Regions from separate parts of the Arthrobacter sp. V1I9 genome, predicted to be linked through region 2. Evidence: predicted binding sites of a transcription regulator. Region 2 holds the regulator's gene; each other region holds the start of a gene.
The links. Region 2 encodes HrcA, which represses chaperone genes, less so after heat shock. Its sites were predicted from a motif close to TTNGCACTCGNNNNNNNCGAGTGCNAA; they were not measured.

Region 1 (4,797 bases), 1.2 Mb from region 2:
GTCTCACGCCGCAGGCAGCCGCCGAAGCATTCAAAAAGGAAGTTGAAGGAATGGTGGCCGGCGCCAGGTAACAGCCCCGCGACTGCCGGAACCGGGCAAGTATCCGGCGCACAAAAAATGCGGCCCCCTCTCGCGAGGGGGCCGCATTTATGTGTACTGGCGGGACAGGCCCGGCAGTGGGAGCCTAGAAGCCGCCCATGCCGCCCATGTCGTCGCCGCCGCCAACCGGAGCAGCGTTCTTCTCCGGCTTGTCGGCCACAACAGCCTCGGTGGTGAGGAAGAGACCGGCAATGGAGGCCGCGTTCTGCAGGGCAGAGCGGGTTACCTTGACGGGGTCGTTCACACCGGCGGCCAGCAGGTCGACGTATTCGCCGGTTGCGGCGTTCAGGCCGTGGCCGGCGGGCAGGCCGCGGACCTTGTCCACCACAACGCCCGGCTCCATGCCGGCGTTGAAGGCGATCTGCTTCAGCGGAGCGTCGATGGCAACGCGGACGATGTTGGCACCGGTTGCTTCGTCGCCGGAGAGCTGCAGGTTGGCGAATGCCTTGGCGCCGGCCTGGATGAGGGCCACGCCGCCACCGGCGACGATGCCTTCTTCAACAGCAGCCTTGGCGTTGCGCACTGCGTCTTCGATGCGGTGCTTGCGCTCCTTGAGCTCAACCTCGGTTGCGGCACCGGCCTTGATGACTGCAACGCCGCCGGCCAGCTTGGCCAGGCGTTCCTGCAGCTTCTCGCGGTCGTAGTCCGAGTCGGAGTTCTCGATCTCGGCGCGGATCTGGGACACGCGGCCGGCGATCTGGTCGGCGTCGCCGGCACCTTCGACGATGGTGGTCTCGTCCTTGGTGACAACAACCTTGCGTGCCTTGCCCAGGAGTTCCAGGCCTGCTGTTTCCAGCTTGAGGCCAACTTCCTCGGCGATGACCTGGCCGCCGGTGAGGACGGCGATGTCGGCAAGCTGCGCCTTGCGGCGGTCGCCGAAGCCCGGAGCCTTGACGGCAACGGACTTGAAAGTGCCGCGGATCTTGTTGACGATCAGGGTGGCCAGGGCCTCGCCTTCGATGTCCTCGGCGATGATCAGCAGCGGCTTGTTGGACTGCATGACCTTTTCGAGGACAGCAACCAGTTCCTTGACGTTGGAGATCTTGGAGTTGACGATCAGGATGTACGGATCCTCGAGGACCGTTTCCTGGCGCTCCGTGTCGGTGACGAAGTAGGCGGAGATGTAGCCCTTGTCGAAGCGCATGCCTTCGGTGAGCTCAAGTTCCAGGCCGAAGGTGTTGGACTCCTCGACCGTGATGACGCCTTCCTTGCCCACCTTGTCGAGGGCTTCGGCGATGAGGGCACCGATTTCGTCGTCGCCGGCCGAGATCGAGGCCGTAGCGGCGATCTCTTCCTTGGTTTCGATTTCCTTGGCGGAGTTCAGCAGCTCGGCCGTAACAGCTTCAACAGCCTTTTCGATGCCGCGCTTGAGGGACAGCGGGTCGGCGCCGGCAGCAACGTTGCGCAGGCCTTCCTTGACCAGTGCCTGTGCCAGCACAGTAGCCGTGGTGGTGCCGTCGCCTGCGACGTCGTCCGTCTTCTTGGCAACTTCCTTGACCAGCTCGGCGCCGATCTTCTCGTAGGGATCGTCCAGCTCGATCTCCTTGGCGATGGAAACACCATCGTTGGTGATCGTGGGGGCGCCCCACTTCTTTTCGAGGACGACGTTGCGTCCACGCGGGCCGAGGGTGACCTTAACGGCGTCGGCGAGGGTGTTCAGGCCCCGCTCAAGGCCGCGGCGTGCCTCTTCATCAAATGCAATGATCTTGGCCATAACGGCAATAGTCCTTTCGGGACAGTCGTTAAGAATGAACCTTCGCTGCAGTGCCCGCGACGGACGATCCTTCACCGTTGGCCTCTGTATGCCTCCGGCTGCGGATCTCACTCCAGTGAGGTGTTTCTCGCTCCTCGACCGGTGCAAGGCGCCGCCGGCCGGAACCAGCTTTGCTTAGCAGTCGGTACGTCAGAGTGCTAACTCAATAATTAGCACTCCCCACGTGAGAGTGCAAGCGAAAGGAGGTGAAAAACAGTGCCGCGGGCAGCGGCGGCGAGGTTCAGTCCGAAGCCCGCGCCGCCGTCTCAAGGCCACTCAGGGCGGGGTCATTGTCGGCTCCGTAGGTGAAGACGCTGAACGTGGCCGTGGTGATGTCGCCGTTGGCGTCAAAGGCAATCGGCCCTGACTCGCCGTCGTAATTGGCATCCGGCCCGGACTTCAGGCGTTCCAGGCAGTCCTTATAGGACGGGCACGCCTCGCCCTGCCCTTCCCCAGCTGATCCCTCCGCTGATCCTCCCGAAACAGCGATCAGATTGGCTGCAATAGATCGGCCGGCGTCATCCTGGGCCCTCGCAGCAGCCAGGGCAGCAACCGTCACTGCGTCATAGGCTTCGGCTGCGAAAGATACGTCCTTCAGGCCCGGGTCCACCGCCAGGAGCCTTGCCTGGAAGCCCGCTTTGGGAAGCTGTCCGGGAACCACGGCGCGGGCGCCCTCCAGGTAGCGCCCTGCCAGACCTGGCGCGTAGCGGCCGAAGGCGCCGTCACTGAGGATGAGCTGCTTCCCGTCAACACCCAAGTTGGCCAGTTCCGCCAGGGCGCCCTGCGCACCGTCACGGGCTATGACAATAACGGCGCCTGCTTCAGCCTTCCCGGCAGCATCGGCTGCGCTGCCCGCGTCGCCCGGCTTGAAGCCGGCAGTTGCCAGCACTTCCATTCCCGCCTGTTCGGCAGAGGCGGCAACGGCGTCCGAAAGGTCCTTGCCGTAGGAACCCTCCTGGTACAGCACTGCGACCGACGTGGCACCGGCGTCCTTGGCCAACTTCACCAGGACGGGACCCTGCGCGACGTCGGCCGGTGCGGTCCTGAAGTAATAGCCGCCGCTGGTGATGCTGCTGAGCCCGGCGGCAGTGTTGGCTGGCGAGATAAGCGGAGTGCGGGCACGGGAGAGGACGTCAATTGCCGCTGCGGCGCGGCTTGAATCGGTGGGGCCGATGACAACGTCCGCCTTCGCGGCGACGAGCGCCTCGGCCTGTTCTGCCGCACCCTGTCCTGTACCGGCTGGAAGGAGTTCCACCGGCTTGCCCTTGTGGCCGCCTGCAGCATTGATTTCCTGCACGGCGAGCTTGGCGGCGGCAAGTTGCGGGGCATTGAGGAAGGCGTTTTGGCCGGCGTTGTCCAGGATCAGTCCCACGCGCAGGGTGCCGTCACCGGAAGCCTCTGCGGCTTCCACCCGGGCATTGCCGGTGGCCCCGGAACAGGCTGTCAATACCAGGGCAGAACACAGGGCAGCGGTGGAAAGCGCCCGGCGGAGGTTTGCCGGGCGGAGGTTCAGATCAGTCACTCTGCCGGCCGGACGCTTTCAGCCTGCGGGCCCTTCTCGCCTTCGCCCACTTCGAGCTCCACCCGCTGGCCCTCATCCAGGGCCCGGTAACCATCACCCTGAATGGCGGACCAATGGACAAAGATGTCATCGCCGGAGCCGTCAACGGTGATAAAGCCGTAGCCCTTTTCAGCGTTGAACCATTTGACGGTTCCCTGTGCCATGCTGACCACTCTTTCCGTTATGTCCGGGGCCCACACCGCTGTGCGCCGACAGGCTCCAACCGCACCTAAAATCACTCTAGCCAATGCCCGGCCAGGGGTAGCCGGCTGCCGCGTGACCGCACGCAAAAGTTATCCAGGCGTAACCGCTAAGCCTCACGCGGCTCCTGGAGGCTTACTGGTAGCCGGGCCCCAGCACCACAACCAGCGGCACCTGGAATTCTGTGCTTTCCACCACCGTGGGAATGCCGAGAAGCGCCGCCAGGGCCTGGGCGCCGGGCAGTTGGCCGGCCCCCTGGTAGAAGACGACGGACGCCTGCTGCGGGGAACCGGCCCAGTTGCCCACCTGGCCGAGCGTCCAGCCGTCGGCCTGGACCGTTCCACCCACCCGGCCGGCAAGTCCTGCCGTCCCTGCGGCGTTGTAAATGGCAACGCTTTGTGTCTTGTCGATGACCGCGGGAGCGGAGGTTGGCTCGTCCGGTTCCGGTTCGGCGACCGCGCTGGCTTCGGGCTCCGTGAACGGGGATGGCGTTGACACCGCAGAAGGTTCCGGAGAAGCCTTGGGGGCGGCCGAAGGAGTGGAACCGGTGCCGGCCAGCGGGGATGCCGCCTGGCTTACTGATGCCTGGTTGTCCGGGGTGCTGACGCTGAGCTTGGGAAGGATCAGGAAGGACACCAGTCCAATCGCCAGGGCGGCAATGCCCACCGCGAGAATGGGCCAGAGCCGCACCCGTGACGGGGCGGAAGCCGTGCGGTGGACTCCTTGTCGCGAAGCAGTCTCCGGGACCTTGTCGAATTCATCGCGGGCGTATTTGGGCATGGAGATATCCTTGTTGATTGCTGCTGGCGGCTCAGCTCGAGCGTCTTAGGCGTCGGACCCCAGGCGCCGTGCGGTACGTGCACGGTGACGCGACATACGTAGTCTACGCAATCGCTTGACCAGCATGGGATCGTGGGCCAGCGCATCCTCGGTGTCAATCAAGGCGTTGAGCAGCTGGTAGTAGTGGGTGGCGGAAAGGTCGAAAAGCTCCCGGATGGCCTGTTCCTTGGCGCCGGCGTACTTCCACCACTGCCGCTCCAGGGCAAGCATCTGCTGGTCACGCTCGCTCAACGGCGAGTCACGAAGCTTGAAGTCGGCCAGGAGGGAGTGCCGGGATTCCGGCTCCGGCAGGTGCTCCCGAGCTGGTTCCGCCACGGCGAACTCCTTAGCTGGTTACGTAAAA
Region 2 (4,797 bases):
CCGCAAGTGGTTCAATGGGCACGCGAGGCCGGCCTCGCAGTCAGCCTGGACCTGATCTACGGAACACCGGGGGAATCCCTCGCCGACTGGCGGTGCTCGTTGGAGACCGCCCTGTCCTACGAGCCTGACCACATCAGCGCGTACGCTCTGATCGTGGAGGACGGCACGAAGCTCGCCGCCCAGATCCGCCGTGGTGAGGTCCCCGGAATCGACGACGACGACCACGCCGACAAGTATGAGCTTGCCGACCAGTTGATCACCGAGGCAGGCCTCGGCTGGTACGAGGTCAGCAACTGGTCGCGCACCCCGGAGCAGGCGTGCCGCCACAACCTTGCCTACTGGCGCGGCGATGACTGGTGGGGTATCGGCCCGGGCGCGCATTCGCATGTGGGGGGAGTCCGCTGGTGGAACGTCAAACACCCCACGGCCTATGCCGGCCGCCTGGCGCAGGGACTGTCGCCCGCTGCCGGGAGGGAAACGCTGGATCCGGAAACCCGGAACGTGGAGCGGGTAATGCTCGAGGCGCGGCTGCAGTCCGGCCTGGAGGTTTCTGCCCTTGGCGCTGAAGGGCGACACCAGGTCGCAAGCCTGATCGCGGACGGACTGGTGGAACCGCACGCCGCTTTCTGGGGGCGGCTCGTCCTCACCCTCAAAGGCAGGCTCCTGGCGGATGCTGTTGTCCGCCGCGTACTTCCCGCTTAGATTTACGGGGAGCCGCCGAGGGGGGTGGTGGTCCTGGTGGAGCTGTCCCAGAGGCGGGCCTCGATGCATTGCCCTTCTGTCCGCCCATCCAAGGCATCCATGGCGGGGCCCAGCAGGTTACCGGGGATCCGGCGCGCGAGGGTGACGTGTGGCGTCCAGGCGTCCGGCAGGGTGTTTTCATAGGCGCCGGCACACCGCTGATGCAGCTGCGCGTGCAGTTCGAGCAAACCCGCCGCCGGCACAACCAGGCGGGCCAGCACGTACTTGCCGGGACCCGCGGGGAAGACCACCAGGCCGGAAAACTTGATGTCGAGCGGAAGCCCACCCCACAGATCCTGCACGGACCCGACGTCCAGAGCGGTGCCGGCGGCCAGCGTAATGTGCGGCCTGTTGCTCGGTGAGGTGTGCGCGGCAAGGCTCGGCAGCCCGGCTTCCGCGAGCCGGGCCCAGTCCGTTCTGATTGAAGAATCGATGGATTCTCCGAAGGTCAACTCGACGCTGCGCATGCACCCATCATGCCGGACGCTGGCGTCAGGTTCTTCCGGAAGGCCCGAAGCCTCCCTGCGCTACTTGATCCAGCGCAGGTTGTACGGGTAACGGTGCGGTTGGCCCTTGTTGACGTGGATGCCGGCGGCCACCGAGAAGCATGTCAGGCCGATCCAGATCAGTGTGGCGATGACGGCAAAGACGTTGCCGATCACAGGCACGAAGACCAGGATGTTGGCAACCACTGCCGCGATGGTGGGCGGCAGGCTGAAGTTCAGCGCTTCCTTTGACTCCTGCGCCGTAAACGGGCCGCGGTCACGGAAGATCAGGTAGATCAGCAGCGAAGGAACGCAACCCAAAATGCCGCCGAAGTGGGCCAGCGTAGCCCACTGCCGGTCTTCGCTTGCCGTCAGGGGCAGCGCATTCGCCGGAACGCCGTGGTACTCCGAACCGCCCTGGCCCTGGCTGTCCCTGTGATCACGCGCGTTTTCTGCCACAGTCTGTTCCTTCTGAAGTGCAATGGTGCTGACTAGGAGTGCCATGTCTGCTGCGGGGTCCTGCCATCGCAGACACCGCTGTACCAAGAATACTGGGTGCAGCGGTATTAGCTGACCTCACCCACCGGCGGGAGCGCTAATCCGGCCCGCCCAATGCTAGGGGACTGTGAGGAAATCAATGACTTCTTCCACCCTGCCCAGCAGGGACGCTTCCAGGTCGGCGTAACTGCGGACGGCTCCCAGCAGCTTCTGCCACCCCAGGCCGATGTCCTCTTTCGTCTCGTGCGGCCAGCCAAAGGCGGCGAGGACGCCGGTCTTCCAGTCCTGGCCGCGCGGCACTACCGGCCACTTCTCGATGCCAAGGACAGCAGGGCGGATGGCCTGCCACACGTCAACGTAGGGGTGTCCGACGATCAGCACATTCCCCGCAGCGCCGGGAGAGGCCATTACCGATCCGGCGATGCGGGACTCCTTTGAGTCGGGTACCAGGTGGTCCACAAGCACTCCCAGGCGCCTGCCCGGCCCCGGCCTGAAATCGGCCACGGCGGCAGCGAGGTCATCAATGCCGTGGAGCGGTTCTACGACGATGCCCTCCACCCGGAGGTCATCGCCCCACACCTTCTCGACAAGTTCGGCGTCGTGTTTTCCCTCTACCCAGATGCGGCTCGCCTTGGCAACCTGTGCTCGCTGCCCTGCCACACGGACAGAACCCGACGCCGTCCTGCCGCCTGCGGTGCCCGGCCCCGCCGGCAGCCGCGGGGCCGGGGGCATCAGGCGGATTGCCTGGCCTTCAAGGAGGAACCCGAATCCCAGCCGGAAGGACCTGGACTTGCCGCGGCGGTCTTCCAGTGCCACCACGTGCATTCCTCCCGACTTCTCCACCCGGGTTACCGCGCCAACCCACCCGGACTGGACGTCTTCCAGCACCATGCCACGCTCCACGGGCACCTCGGGCAGTTGCGCCCTGGCAGGTGCGGACAGGTCCTGGGCTCCCCAGTTCTGGTAATGCATGGAATCACTCCGCCTCGTGCTGGTCCTGGCCCGGAATTTCGCCCGGAGCGGTACCAATGCTAACAACGAGGCGAGTCATAATAGACTGTTAGCACTTAGGCATGTCGAGTGCTAACCCCTGTAGACACACGGTGCGGGCGGAACGGCTGCCCTGAACCCTTGATGGAGGTGGAGTGTGAGCGAGCCGCGCAAACTGGAAGTACTGCGGGCGATCGTGGAGGACTACGTCCACTCCCGCGAGCCGGTGGGGTCCAAGGCCCTCGTGGAGCGTCACCATCTCGGCGTTTCCAGCGCCACCATTCGCAATGACATGGCCGCGCTTGAGGACGAAGGACTGATTACCGCCCCGCACACCAGCGCGGGCCGCATCCCCACGGACAAAGGCTACCGGCTCTTCGTCGACCAGATTTCCGCGGTGAAGCCGCTGTCCCAGGCGGAGCGGCGGGCCATCCAGTCACTGCTGGAAGGCGCAGATGACCTCGACGACGTCCTGGAACGCACCGTCCGGCTGTTGTCCCAGCTGACAAACCAGGTGGCCGTCGTCCAGTATCCGCACGTTAACCGAGCACTGGTCCGACACATCGAATTCGTTCTCCTTGCCCCTCGGAAGGTGTTGGTGGTGCTGATTGCCAACAGCGGCAAGGTTGAACAGCGGGTCATCGACGTCGGGCAGGACCTGGCTGACGACGCGATCGCTGCGCTGCGCGGCCAATTCCTTGGATCCCTCGCCGGCACTCCCTTGGCCCAGCTTGGGCAGTCACTGCCCGCAGTGGTGTCCGGCGTAGCCCCCGGGCAGCGGCAGGCAGCCCAGGCGCTGGCGCACGGGCTGGAGGGCCTGGCCCACAGCAGCCGGGAAGACCGGATGGTGATGGCCGGCACGGCCAACCTGGCCCGTTCCAACGTTGACTTTCCGCTAAGCATCGGGCCGGTGCTGGAGGCGCTCGAGGAGCAGGTGGTGATGCTCCGCCTGCTAAGCGAGATGGCACAGGACCACCGCGGAGTGGCCGTGAGCATCGGCCGCGAAAACCCATACGACGGCCTGGCGGAGGCTTCCGTCGTCGCAACGGGCTATGGCCCGGACAGCGTCGCCAAGATTGGCGTGCTGGGTCCCACCAGAATGGACTACCCCACCACCATGGCGGCAGTCAGGGCTGTGGCCCGTTACCTGTCACGGATTCTGGGACCCTGACCACAGTTCAGCGCCCCAGGGCGCACAGCAGTGTATGCAGTTCGACTGCAGGCAGAACAACAAGGAAGAGATACTAACTTTGAGCAGCCACTACGAAGTCCTTGGAGTCGCACCGGATGCCACCGGGGAAGAGATCAAGAAGGCCTACCGAAAGCTGGCCCGGACCCTTCACCCGGACGTCAATCCCGGTGAGGATGTTGCGGACCGCTTCAAGGCAGTGACCCATGCCTATGAAGTCCTCTCGGATCCCCAGAAGCGGCGGGTCTATGACACCACCGGAAACGAAAACGGCACGGACAACGGATTCGGCGGGGGAGCGTACGCCGGGCAGGGCTTCGCCTTCCAGGACATCTTCGACACCTTCTTTGGCGCGGGCGGCACTACCGGTCCTGCGTCGCGGGTCCGGCGCGGGCAGGATGCGCTCATCAGCGTCCGGATCGAGCTCCGCGACGCCGTGTTCGGAGTCAACAAGAAGCTCGAAGTGGACACGGCGGTGGTCTGCCCCACCTGTGAGGGCTCATGCTGCCAGCCCGGAACCCACCCCGAGCGCTGCGATATCTGCGGCGGCAGCGGCCAGGTCCAGAGGGCCGTGCGTTCAATCCTTGGCCAGGTCATGACTGCCGCTCCGTGCGGCACCTGCGAAGGTTTTGGAACCGTTATCAAGGACCCGTGCAACGAGTGCAGCGGACAGGGCCGCATCCGCAGCCGCCGTTCCCTGACCATTAAGGTTCCTGCCGGCGTCGCCACCGGGACACGCATCCAGCTCTCGGGCCAGGGCGAAGCAGGTCCCGCCGGTGGCCCCGCCGGCGATCTCTACGTGGAGATCCGCGTCAACAACGACGCCACGTACGTCCGGGAAGGTGACGACCTGCACGCCACCCTCAACATCCCCATGACAGCAGCCGCCCTGGG
Region 3 (4,797 bases), 750 kb from region 2:
TCAACGTCACGCCCCTCGGTATGGCCGGCGGACCCGGAGCGGACACCCTGGCCTTCCCGCAGGACACCATCGACGCCGCGCAGGTGGTGTTCGACGTGGTTGCCCTGCCTGCTGAAACCCCGCTTATCGCTGCCGCCCGGGCTGCCGGAAAGCCGGTCATCACCGGAGCGGAGGTGGCCACCATCCAGGCGCTGGAGCAGTTTGTGCTCTACACCGGTGTGCGGCCCAGCGCCGAGCAGGTGCGCGCCGCCGAGGAGTTCACGCGCGCCCAGTAGCGGATTCTTAGACGGGTTCCACCACGATGGCCACCCGGTCCTCACCGATGCGGGTCAGGACCAGGGTGGCCGTTTTGTTGCCACCCTTTTTTCCTGCGTTCTTTCCTCCTGCGTTTTTTCCTCCTGTGTTTTTCCCTCCCGGGAGGAGCTGTTTGCGGAGTTCCTCAGGGGTGACGGCGGTACCGCGCTTCTTGATGTCCAGCACCCCGATGCCTTCAGCCTTTACCCACGCCTTGAGCGCTTTGACGTTGTAGGGCACAACTTTCAGGACTTTGTAGGCCCGCGCGAAGGGAGTGTCCACCAGCTGCGGCGCGCAGATATAGGCGATGTGTTCATCCACCAGATGCCCGCCCAACTGCAGTGCGACATCGGCCACGAGTCCCGCGCGGATGACGGCGCCGTCGGGCTCGTACAGGTAACCCTCCACCCGACCCACGGGGGCGGCGGGACCGGCCCCGAAATCCTCCCCGCTGGTGAGCTCAGCCGCACCCTCTGGACCCAGGACCAGCGCAGCCCGGCGGACGCCCGGGCGCTGCACGGCGTTGAACCACAGCGCCACTTCGGTGACATCCCCGGCCACGGAAACCCACTGGGCCTCGCAGCCGGCCGGAACGGAGTCATGGGGCATCCCCGGCCCCATCTTCACACCGACCGCCCGGCCGGACGCAGCAAGGGACTGGACAAAGGACAGCGGCGGCGAAAAGGCCTCCGGGTCCCAGATGCGCTTGGTGCCGGACGTGGAGGTGACCCGCCGCGCAGGATCCAGCCAGACGCCGTCGATTCCGTCCAGCGGAACAGCGGTGGCATCTGCATGGACCACCGTCGCATTGGAAAAGGGGATGAGGTTCACAGTGGCGCAGGCGGCAGTGGTCTCGTCCATTTCCACTGCCGTCACGTTGATGTCCATCGACGCCAGCGCTAACGAGTCAGCGGCAAGGCCGCACCCCAGGTCAGCGACGTGGCTGATTCCGGCCTCTGCGAACCGCTGGGCGTGACGCGCGGCCACGTTGAGCCTGGTTGCCTGCTCCAGGCCTGCCTGGGTGAACAGCATGCTGCGGGCAAATTCCCCGAACTTCCCCTCGGCCTTGGTGCGGAGCCGGGACTGGGTCAGTACGGCGGAGACCAGGGCGGGGGAGTGGCCGGCCTTGCGCAGGGCTGAATTGAGCTCGAAGGACTTGTCCTCCTGGTAGGGGCCCAGAGACGCCAAAAGCTCCCAGCCCTCGGGGGTGAGCAACGGCGCGATCTGGTCCTGGGGAGCTTGAGGCATGCGTTCCAGCCTAGTGGAGGAGCGTCCGCCGGGATGCGGATAGTGTTGAAACCATGGAAGAGAGCGCAGGCCCCCGGCAGTCCGAAGAACCAACCAAGGACAGGGGCCCCGCCAGATTCGCCCGGCCGGCACTGATCGCCGGATCCCTGGTGGCGGTGGTGTGCATCGGGCTTTTGGTGGTCATCTTTTTCCTCGACACGTTCAACGCCACCGTCTACTCGGTGGGCGGCAACGACATCGCCGGCGACACCCAGGAAGCACGGGACATCCGCGGACTGTACGACGGCGCCCGGGCCGGCAGCATAGCCGTGCTGGTTTTCGCCCTGCTGACGGCAGCTGCCGCAGGCGTGGTTCTTTACCGGGCGCGGAAATCGGCGGCCGTCGGCGGCGACGGTGAAGACGACGTCGATTTCGACGAGCTTGGACGCTGAGGGGTCCTGCCCCCTGCACTGGTCAGCAGCACCCCGGAAATGACCAAGACCCCGCCAAGGACCTGCGGGACAGTGATGGGCTGGCCCAGGATCACGGTGATGATGGCGGTGAACACGGCAATGAGGTTCAGGTAGTTGCCGGCGTTGGCTGCGGTGGTGCGTTTGAGGGCCAGGTTCCAGAGCAGGTAGGAACCCAGCGAGGGGAACAGGGCGATGAACGCCAGGGACCAGCCCTCCGCTGGGGTTTCCGGCAGGCCGGCGCCCGAGACGAGCGCGAGCGGGCTGAGGGCCACAGCCGCCATGGCCACCTGGACCGCCGTGGAGGTGATGGCGGGAATGCTTAGCCGGCGGGCGAGGATGGTGTAGAGGCCCCAGACGGTGATGGCTCCCAGGATCAGCAGTTCGCCCTTGTTGATCGAGAATGTCAACAGGCGCTGCAGCTGGCCGCCGGTAAGCACCAGCAGGACGCCAAGGAGGCCCAGGCTGATCCCCACCCAGCTCAGCGGGCGCGGCCTGTCCCGGAGCAGGACCACGGCCAGCACCATAATCAGTGCCGGGTTTGCGGCCGTCACCAGGGAGGCGTTCAGGGCCGAGGTGTCCTGCAGGGCGCTGTAGAGCAGCAGGGTATACCCGCTCATGCCCAGGGCACTCAGGAGCAACAGGACCGGCCAGCGTCGCAGGACCGCCCGCCAGTCCGGCCGCTCGACGAAGTGGGCCAGCACCAGCAGCGGCACGGCAGCGAGGACCCAGCGCCAGAACGTCAGCTGGAGCGGCTCCATGGTCTGCATGGCCGCCTGGCCCACCACAAAATTTCCGGCCCAGAACAGGTTGGCAAGGATGAGGTAAACAGCAGCTCGCACCGGTCAAATGTACATCGCTGCAAGTGCTCTGATGACGAAACGCTGGCACTCGCCTTGACCGAGTGCTAACCCTTACATAGAGTCTTCATTAGCACTCTCCCTAGGAGGGTGCTAACACATGAAGAGCTGCCAGCCAGGCTGCTGCCGGCACCGCGACGACGGTTTGCCAGCCAGGGCGGAAAGCTTTCCAGTCCACGAATTTGCTGACGAAAAGGAGAGGTCCGAGTGTCGGTCTCTATTAAGCCTCTTGAGGATCGTATTGTTGTCCGCCCGCTCGAAGCCGAGCAGACCACGGCTTCCGGCCTGGTTATCCCGGACTCCGCGCAGGAGAAGCCCCAGGAAGGCGAAGTTGTTGCAGTAGGCCCCGGCCGCTTCGAAGACGGCAACCGCGTTCCTGTCGACGTAGCCGTGGGCGACGTCGTTATCTACTCCAAGTACGGCGGAACCGAAGTCAAGACCGGCGGCACCGAGTACCTCGTGCTGTCCGCCCGCGACGTCCTGGCGATCGTCGTAAAGTAACTCCCCGGATCCCCGTGCCGCTGGTCTTGCATTCTGCTGGTCAGCTGCGCGGGGTTCTGTCTTGAAAGGACAAAACCATGGCAAAGCAGCTTGCGTTTAATGACGCTGCACGCCGGTCTCTTGAAGCCGGCATCGATAAGCTCGCCAACACCGTCAAGGTGACGCTCGGCCCGCGCGGCCGCAACGTCGTCCTGGACAAGAAGTGGGGCGCGCCCACCATAACGAACGACGGCGTCACCATCGCCCGCGAAGTTGAGCTGGACGATCCGTACGAGAACCTTGGCGCGCAGTTGGCCAAGGAAGTTGCCACCAAGACCAACGACGTTGCCGGTGACGGCACCACCACCGCGACCGTCCTGGCCCAGGCCCTGGTCAAGGAAGGCCTGCGCAACGTAGCGGCAGGCGCCGCTCCCGGCCAGATCAAGCGCGGCATTGAGGTTTCCGTTGAAGCCGTTGCCGCACGCCTGCTGGAGAACGCCCGCCCCGTTGAAGGCACCCAGGTGGCCAACGTTGCAGCAATCTCCGCCCAGAGCGACGAGATCGGCGAGCTCCTCGCCGAGGCATTCGGCAAGGTGGGCAAGGATGGTGTGATCACCATCGAGGAGTCCTCCACCACCCAGACCGAACTGGTCCTCACCGAGGGCATGCAGTTCGACAAGGGCTACCTGTCCCCGTACTTCGTCACCGACGCGGAACGCCAGGAAGCAGTCCTCGAGGATGCCCTCATCCTGATCAACCAGGGCAAGATCTCCGCGGTGCAGGAATTCCTGCCGCTGCTGGAAAAGGCGCTGCAGAGCTCCAAGCCGCTGTTCATCATCGCTGAGGACATCGACGGCGAGGCCCTGTCCACGCTGATCGTCAACCGCATCCGCGGCACCCTGAACGTCGTCGCCGTCAAGGCCCCGGGCTTCGGCGACCGCCGCAAGGCCATGCTGCAGGACATCGCCACCCTCACCGGCGCACAGGTTGTGTCTCCGGAACTGGGCCTGAGCCTGGACACGGTTGGCCTTGAGGTGCTGGGCACCGCCCGCCGCATCACGGTCACAAAGGACAACACCACCATCGTTGACGGCGCAGGTTCGGCCGAGGACGTGGCAGCACGCGTTGCCCAGCTCCGTGCCGAGCTGACCCGCACCGACTCCGACTGGGACAAGGAAAAGCTGCAGGAACGCCTGGCCAAGCTGGCCGGCGGCATCGGCGTGATCAAGGTCGGCGCCGCCACCGAGGTTGAGCTGAAGGAAAAGAAGCACCGCATCGAAGATGCAGTGTCCTCCACCCGCGCTGCCCTCGAAGAAGGCATCGTGGCCGGCGGCGGTTCCGCGCTGATCCACGCACTGAAGGCCCTCGACGAGGACCCCGCCGTCAAGGCGCTCGAAGGCGACGCCGCCGCTGCTGTGGGCATCGTCCGCCGCGCGCTGGTCCAGCCGCTGCGCTGGATCGCCCAG
Region 4 (4,797 bases), 720 kb from region 2:
CTTCTCCACCACCCGCAGGCTTGGCCCGTTCTCGGGCCGGATGTTGATTTCCATCCTGTGCAGCCCCAGGGTCCGGAAGCAGTGGTCGGTCACCAGTGCCACAGCGGTGGGCGCTATCCCCCGCCCCGCCCGCGACTGGTCCACCCAGTACCCGAGAGTCGCCATCATGGCCGATCCCCACACGATCGACGAAACAGTCAACTGGCCCACGATCGCAGGGTTCCTGCTGGCAGGAAAACGTTCCGTAATCACAAACGGAAGGGCCGTTGCCTGTGCCGCTTGCGCGTTCAGGGAACGGACCATTTGCCGGTAATCAGGGAGGCCTCCGGCCGGGTCCGGGTTGGAAGCTTCCCATGGCGCCAGCCATTGGCTGTTGCGGGCCCGCACTTCTGTCCACTCTTTTTTGTCCCGGTACCTGATGGGCCTCAGGACCAGGTCTCCGCACTCCAAAGTCACGGGCCAGATGGGGCCGGGGCGCACAGTGCTACTTGGACAGGCCGGCGGTGAAGCCCGGAAGCCACTCCCGCAGGCCGGGACCCAGGTCATCGCTGTCAATGGCGAGCTGCACGCAGGCTTTGAGGTAGCTCAGTTTGTCACCCGTGTCGTAGCGGCGTCCCCGGAAAACGACGCCGTACACGCCCTGCCCCTCGCCCTCTCCGGCCGCGAGTTCCTGCAGGGCGTCGGTGAGCTGGATTTCGCCGCCCCGCCCGGGTCCGGTGCGCTCGAGGACATCGAAGACGGCGGGGTGCAGTACGTACCGGCCAATGACCGCAAGGTTGGAAGGGGCTTCCTCGGCGGAGGGCTTTTCCACCAGGCGGTTGACACGCACGTAGCCCTCGCCGTCGATCTCCGCGATGTCGGCACAGCCGTAGGCGCTGATCTGGGACGGCTCAACCTCGATGAGTGCGACGACGGACCCTCCCGTGTGCGCCTGCACCTCGATCATGGTGCTGAGCAGTTCGTCGCGGGCGTCAATGAGGTCATCGCCCAGGAGGACGGCGAAGGCTTCATTGCCCACATGCTGCCTGGCACGGAGGACAGCATGGCCAAGGCCGTTCGGGTCGCCCTGGCGGACATAGTGAATGTCGCCCAGGTTGCTTGCAGCCTGGATGGACTCCAGTTTCGCCGTATCGCCCTTGTCCTCAAGGGTGGACTCCAGGGTTGGTACGCGGTCGAAGTGGTCCTCGAGGGCCCGCTTGTTCCTTCCGGTGATCATCAGGATGTCGTTGAGGCCTACATTCACGGCTTCCTCGACCACATACTGGATGGCAGGCTTGTCCACGACCGGAAGCATTTCCTTTGGCATGGCCTTGGTGGCAGGCAGGAACCTGGTGCCGAGTCCGGCAGCGGGTATTACGGCTTTGCGAACTCTGGGGTTACTGGTACTCACCCGACTAATCTAACGTCAGCGTCAAGCATTCAGTAATTATTGACCGGCCGCCGGCCGCCCTGCGGCCACAGCCCGCGCCGCCACAACCCGATGGAGGAAGACACCATGCTCGAGGACGCCAAGGAAATCAAGGCCAGGATCCGTACCGCCCACCGCCGGCGGCGGGCCGCCCTCACCCAGCAGCAGCTGGAGGCGGCCGGGTCAGGAATCGCCCGCCACGGCGCTGACTGGGCGGCATCCATGACCGGCGGCGCTCCTGCCACGTTCTGCGTCTACTTCGGGGTCGGCGTCGAACCGCCCACCCTTCCGCTGATCAACGCACTCCACAACAACGGCCACCGGGCCCTGCTCCCGGTGTGCGAACCCGGGCGGGAACTGGCGTGGGTCTTCTGGAACCCCGATGCCGGCTTTGAGCAGAGCCGGTACGCGCCGATCCTGGAGCCCAAGGGCGACCGGCACGGACCCGATGTGGCCGGAACCGCCGCCGCCCTCTTCATCCCGGCCACCGCCGTCGACCTGGCAGGCAACAGGGTAGGGCAGGGCGGCGGGTACTACGACAAGTTCCTGGGCCATCTCGCCACGGCGGGGAAGAATATTCCGCTGGCCGCCATCATCTATGACGAAGAGCTGCTGTCCGCCGGTGAGATCCCCGAGGAGGAGTTCGACCGCCCCGTCCCTGCCGTCCTCGCGCCTTCCGGAATTCGGCTGCTCGACGGCCACCACTGAAGCTCGCAGTCCGGCGTTGCGGGGATGATAGAATTAGCACTCAGGCCCTGCGACTGCTAAACGGTAACTCCGTCCGCGCAGCACGGGACCTCTCGTTTGCCCAAGAGGAGGAGCACTAGTGCCAACGTACGCGTACGCCTGCAAGGATTGCGGCCATGCCTTCGACATCGTCCAGTCGTTTTCGGACAGCACTTTGACCTCGTGCCCCGAGTGCCAGGGGACACTGCGCAAGAAGTTCAACAGCGTTGGTGTCGTCTTCAAGGGATCCGGCTTCTACCGCACCGATTCCCGGGACTCCAAGGGAAGCACCGTCTCGCCGGCCCCCGCGGCAACGCCCGCTCCCGCCGCGGCGCCTGCCGCGTCCGCTCCGGCGGCTGCAGCCAGCTAAGCAGGCGTGTCCGACGCCGGCCCGTCCGGCTTGTCCACATAGCGCACCGCGCATCTGTCGCGGGTGTTCGCAGCCGCCATAGCGTAGGCGCATGCCTGCAAACCTTCTCCGCCCGGGCCGGGCCGGCTCCCGCTACCCCCGCACCCCTCGCCGTCCCGGCAGTTCCGGCCGCAGATCCGCAACGGCCCGGTTCAGCGGATGGTTGAGCCGCAACCGGCGGCTCGCCGTGGCGCTGCTCCTGTGCGCGGCTGCGTCCATCACCGTGCATCAGCTCACTCCCGCACCCGTCCACACCGTCACCGCTCTGGCGGCTGCGAGGGATCTACCGGCCGGCTCAACGATGAAGGCGACGGACCTGGCCCATGTGCAGGTGCCGCCGACCATGATGGCCGCCGGTTTCCTGGATGAAGAGAGCAAGTTGGCCGGTAAACAGTTGGCGGCTCCGCTGCGCAAGGGACAGCTGCTGACGGACGCCCAACTGCTCGGTCCCGGGCTCCTGGCAGGCACCCCGCCTGGCTCGGCCGCTGTGCCCCTTCGAATGGCTGATCCGTCCTCGATCCAGCTCGTCTCGCCCGGGCAGCTTGTGAACGTGGTGCTGACCGCGGGCAACGGCTTCGACCAGCAGGCACCGTCCGAAGTCCTGGCAACAGCCGTGCCGGTACTGTGGACCTCCGGGAAGGGCGGCGGAAGCGGCCAGTGGCTGGGCACGGCCGAGACGGACGGGCTTATAGTGGTTGCGGCCAGTTCCGAGCAGGCTGCGCGGCTGGCCGGTGCTTCCACCCAGGGCAAACTGTTCTTCGTCCTCGTTGGCCCTTAGCCCACCCTGACTTCAGGGTGAGCCCAGGCCCGTCAGCCCCAGTGCGGCGGCTTCTGTTCCTTCAGCCAGGCGTCATGGTCATCGTCGGCATCGCCCCAGCGCCTCGGGTCATCTTCCGAGGCCTTCGTGGGCAGAATGCCTTCAGTCCCGGCCTGCCCCTGGCCCTTGCCCTGCTCCTGGTCCTGGCCCTGCTCGTCTTCGGAGGCCGGATCCACGGGGACGGACTGCCCGTCCGCAGAGCCTTTTTCGTTCTCTTCAGGGGCCACGGGGACCGCCTCCTTGCTGTCCAAGTCTTTGTCCTGCGGCCGGCGCCGGGCCTGCTCCCCGGCGTCGATACCATTGAGCGCCTGGTCAACGTCGTCGTCAAGGAACCCTGTTGAAGTTGCTGGCCGGCCGGGAAGCACCACCCGCTCAAGGCCCAGGTAACCTGCAATCCGGTCAGCGCAGGCTGAAGGATCCGTAAACACCTCTATGGTCCACAGCGGCATGTACCGCCACCCGAGCCGCTCCAGCAGCTGCGGCCGCAGCCGGCTCCGTTCGCGGACGCTCATGGTGCGGTACTGCTCGGTGCCGTCGGACTCGATGGCTACCGGCCATGGGAGGTCGGTCTCGTCCCGGCCCATGGTGTTCAGCGGATCCGCGGCTGCCACAACGTCGATCGCGCCGTCATACTGGTGCCAGACCCGGGCGCCCCGTGCCCGGAGCCGGTCCCCCAGGTCCGCTACCAGTGGATCGGCACCGAGTGCCTGTTCGCTGGCAGCGGCCCGGGAAGCGGGAGTCCCCAGGTCCGTGTTTCCCGCAATCTCACGGTCCAGCAGTGCGTACAGGTCCACCGCCCCGTGCGTCAGCCGGGTGTGGTCCAGGTCTTCTGGCCGGAAGCAGGTCAGCACGTGAATGGACCTGCGGGCCCGGGTCATGGCCAGGGCGAATTTCTCCCGTCCCCCTTCAGCGGAGAGCGGACCGAAGTTATGCAGGGCGCGGCCGTGCGGGGTGCGTCCAAAGCCCGGAGAGAATATGACGTGGTCGCGCACCAGGCCCTGGGCTCGTTCCAGGTCTACGACCCGGAATGACTCGGGTCCGGCGCCAAAGAATCCTGCAAGGCCCGGGTGGTTGGGCAGCTGGAGCCGGATCGACTCGCCAATCCGGGCAGCATGCCGGAGGCTTGCTGTGACCACGGCAAGGGACGTGCGGGGGCGGGTGCGGGCGTGTTCGAAGACCAGCTGCACCACCCGGTTGACCTCAGCCACCACCGACTCCACGCCTTCGTGGTCCGCGCTCGGAAGGCCGGTGCCGTCCGGCAGGTACTCCACCACCAGGGACCGGTCCAGGCCGGTAGCGGACTGGCCCTCCGGAAGGCGGCGCAGGGCGCCGTCGTAAAAGCTCTTGCTGAGCTGGAGCACCAGGTCCTCGTCGACCGCGCGGTAGACGAAGTTCAGCCGCCATACGGGGAGCACTGCCGAGAGCGCCTTGAAGGCA

Region 1: a site for HrcA is predicted at 1,988-2,014, ahead of groL (chaperonin GroEL). Genes of this name have one in related genera too.
Region 3: a site for HrcA is predicted at 2,876-2,902, ahead of groES (co-chaperone GroES). Genes of this name have one in related genera too.
Region 4: a site for HrcA is predicted at 2,150-2,176, ahead of QFZ70_RS05320 (FmdB family zinc ribbon protein). Genes of this name have one in related genera too.

The regions. Positions count from the first base shown of each region.
Region 1 is NZ_JAUSYU010000001.1:3,010,348-3,015,144, forward strand. Features, by position in the region: gene QFZ70_RS14065 (ABC transporter substrate-binding protein) at 1-71, shown strand, start outside; gene groL (chaperonin GroEL) at 185-1,813, opposite strand; gene QFZ70_RS14075 (ABC transporter substrate-binding protein) at 2,094-3,374, opposite strand; gene QFZ70_RS14080 (cold-shock protein) at 3,371-3,577, opposite strand; gene QFZ70_RS14085 (LytR C-terminal domain-containing protein) at 3,750-4,394, opposite strand; gene QFZ70_RS14090 (DUF3263 domain-containing protein) at 4,440-4,769, opposite strand.
Region 2 is NZ_JAUSYU010000001.1:1,843,256-1,848,052, forward strand. Features, by position in the region: gene hemW (radical SAM family heme chaperone HemW) at 1-702, shown strand, start outside; gene QFZ70_RS08795 (2'-5' RNA ligase family protein) at 705-1,208, opposite strand; gene QFZ70_RS08800 (DUF4870 domain-containing protein) at 1,269-1,685, opposite strand; gene QFZ70_RS08805 (DUF3097 domain-containing protein) at 1,842-2,696, opposite strand; gene hrcA (heat-inducible transcriptional repressor HrcA) at 2,872-3,885, shown strand; gene dnaJ (molecular chaperone DnaJ) at 3,965-4,797, shown strand, end outside.
Region 3 is NZ_JAUSYU010000001.1:1,096,323-1,101,119, forward strand. Features, by position in the region: gene QFZ70_RS05220 (shikimate 5-dehydrogenase) at 1-275, shown strand, start outside; gene QFZ70_RS05225 (class I SAM-dependent methyltransferase) at 283-1,542, opposite strand; gene QFZ70_RS05230 (hypothetical protein) at 1,596-1,973, shown strand; gene QFZ70_RS05235 (DMT family transporter) at 1,898-2,833, opposite strand; gene groES (co-chaperone GroES) at 3,059-3,352, shown strand; gene groL (chaperonin GroEL) at 3,430-4,797, shown strand, end outside.
Region 4 is NZ_JAUSYU010000001.1:1,119,641-1,124,437, reverse strand. Features, by position in the region: gene QFZ70_RS05335 (GNAT family N-acetyltransferase) at 1-480, opposite strand, end outside; gene galU (UTP--glucose-1-phosphate uridylyltransferase GalU) at 485-1,390, opposite strand; gene QFZ70_RS05325 (5-formyltetrahydrofolate cyclo-ligase) at 1,496-2,116, shown strand; gene QFZ70_RS05320 (FmdB family zinc ribbon protein) at 2,235-2,504, shown strand; gene QFZ70_RS05315 (Flp pilus assembly protein CpaB) at 2,596-3,321, shown strand; gene QFZ70_RS05310 (AAA family ATPase) at 3,354-4,797, opposite strand, start outside.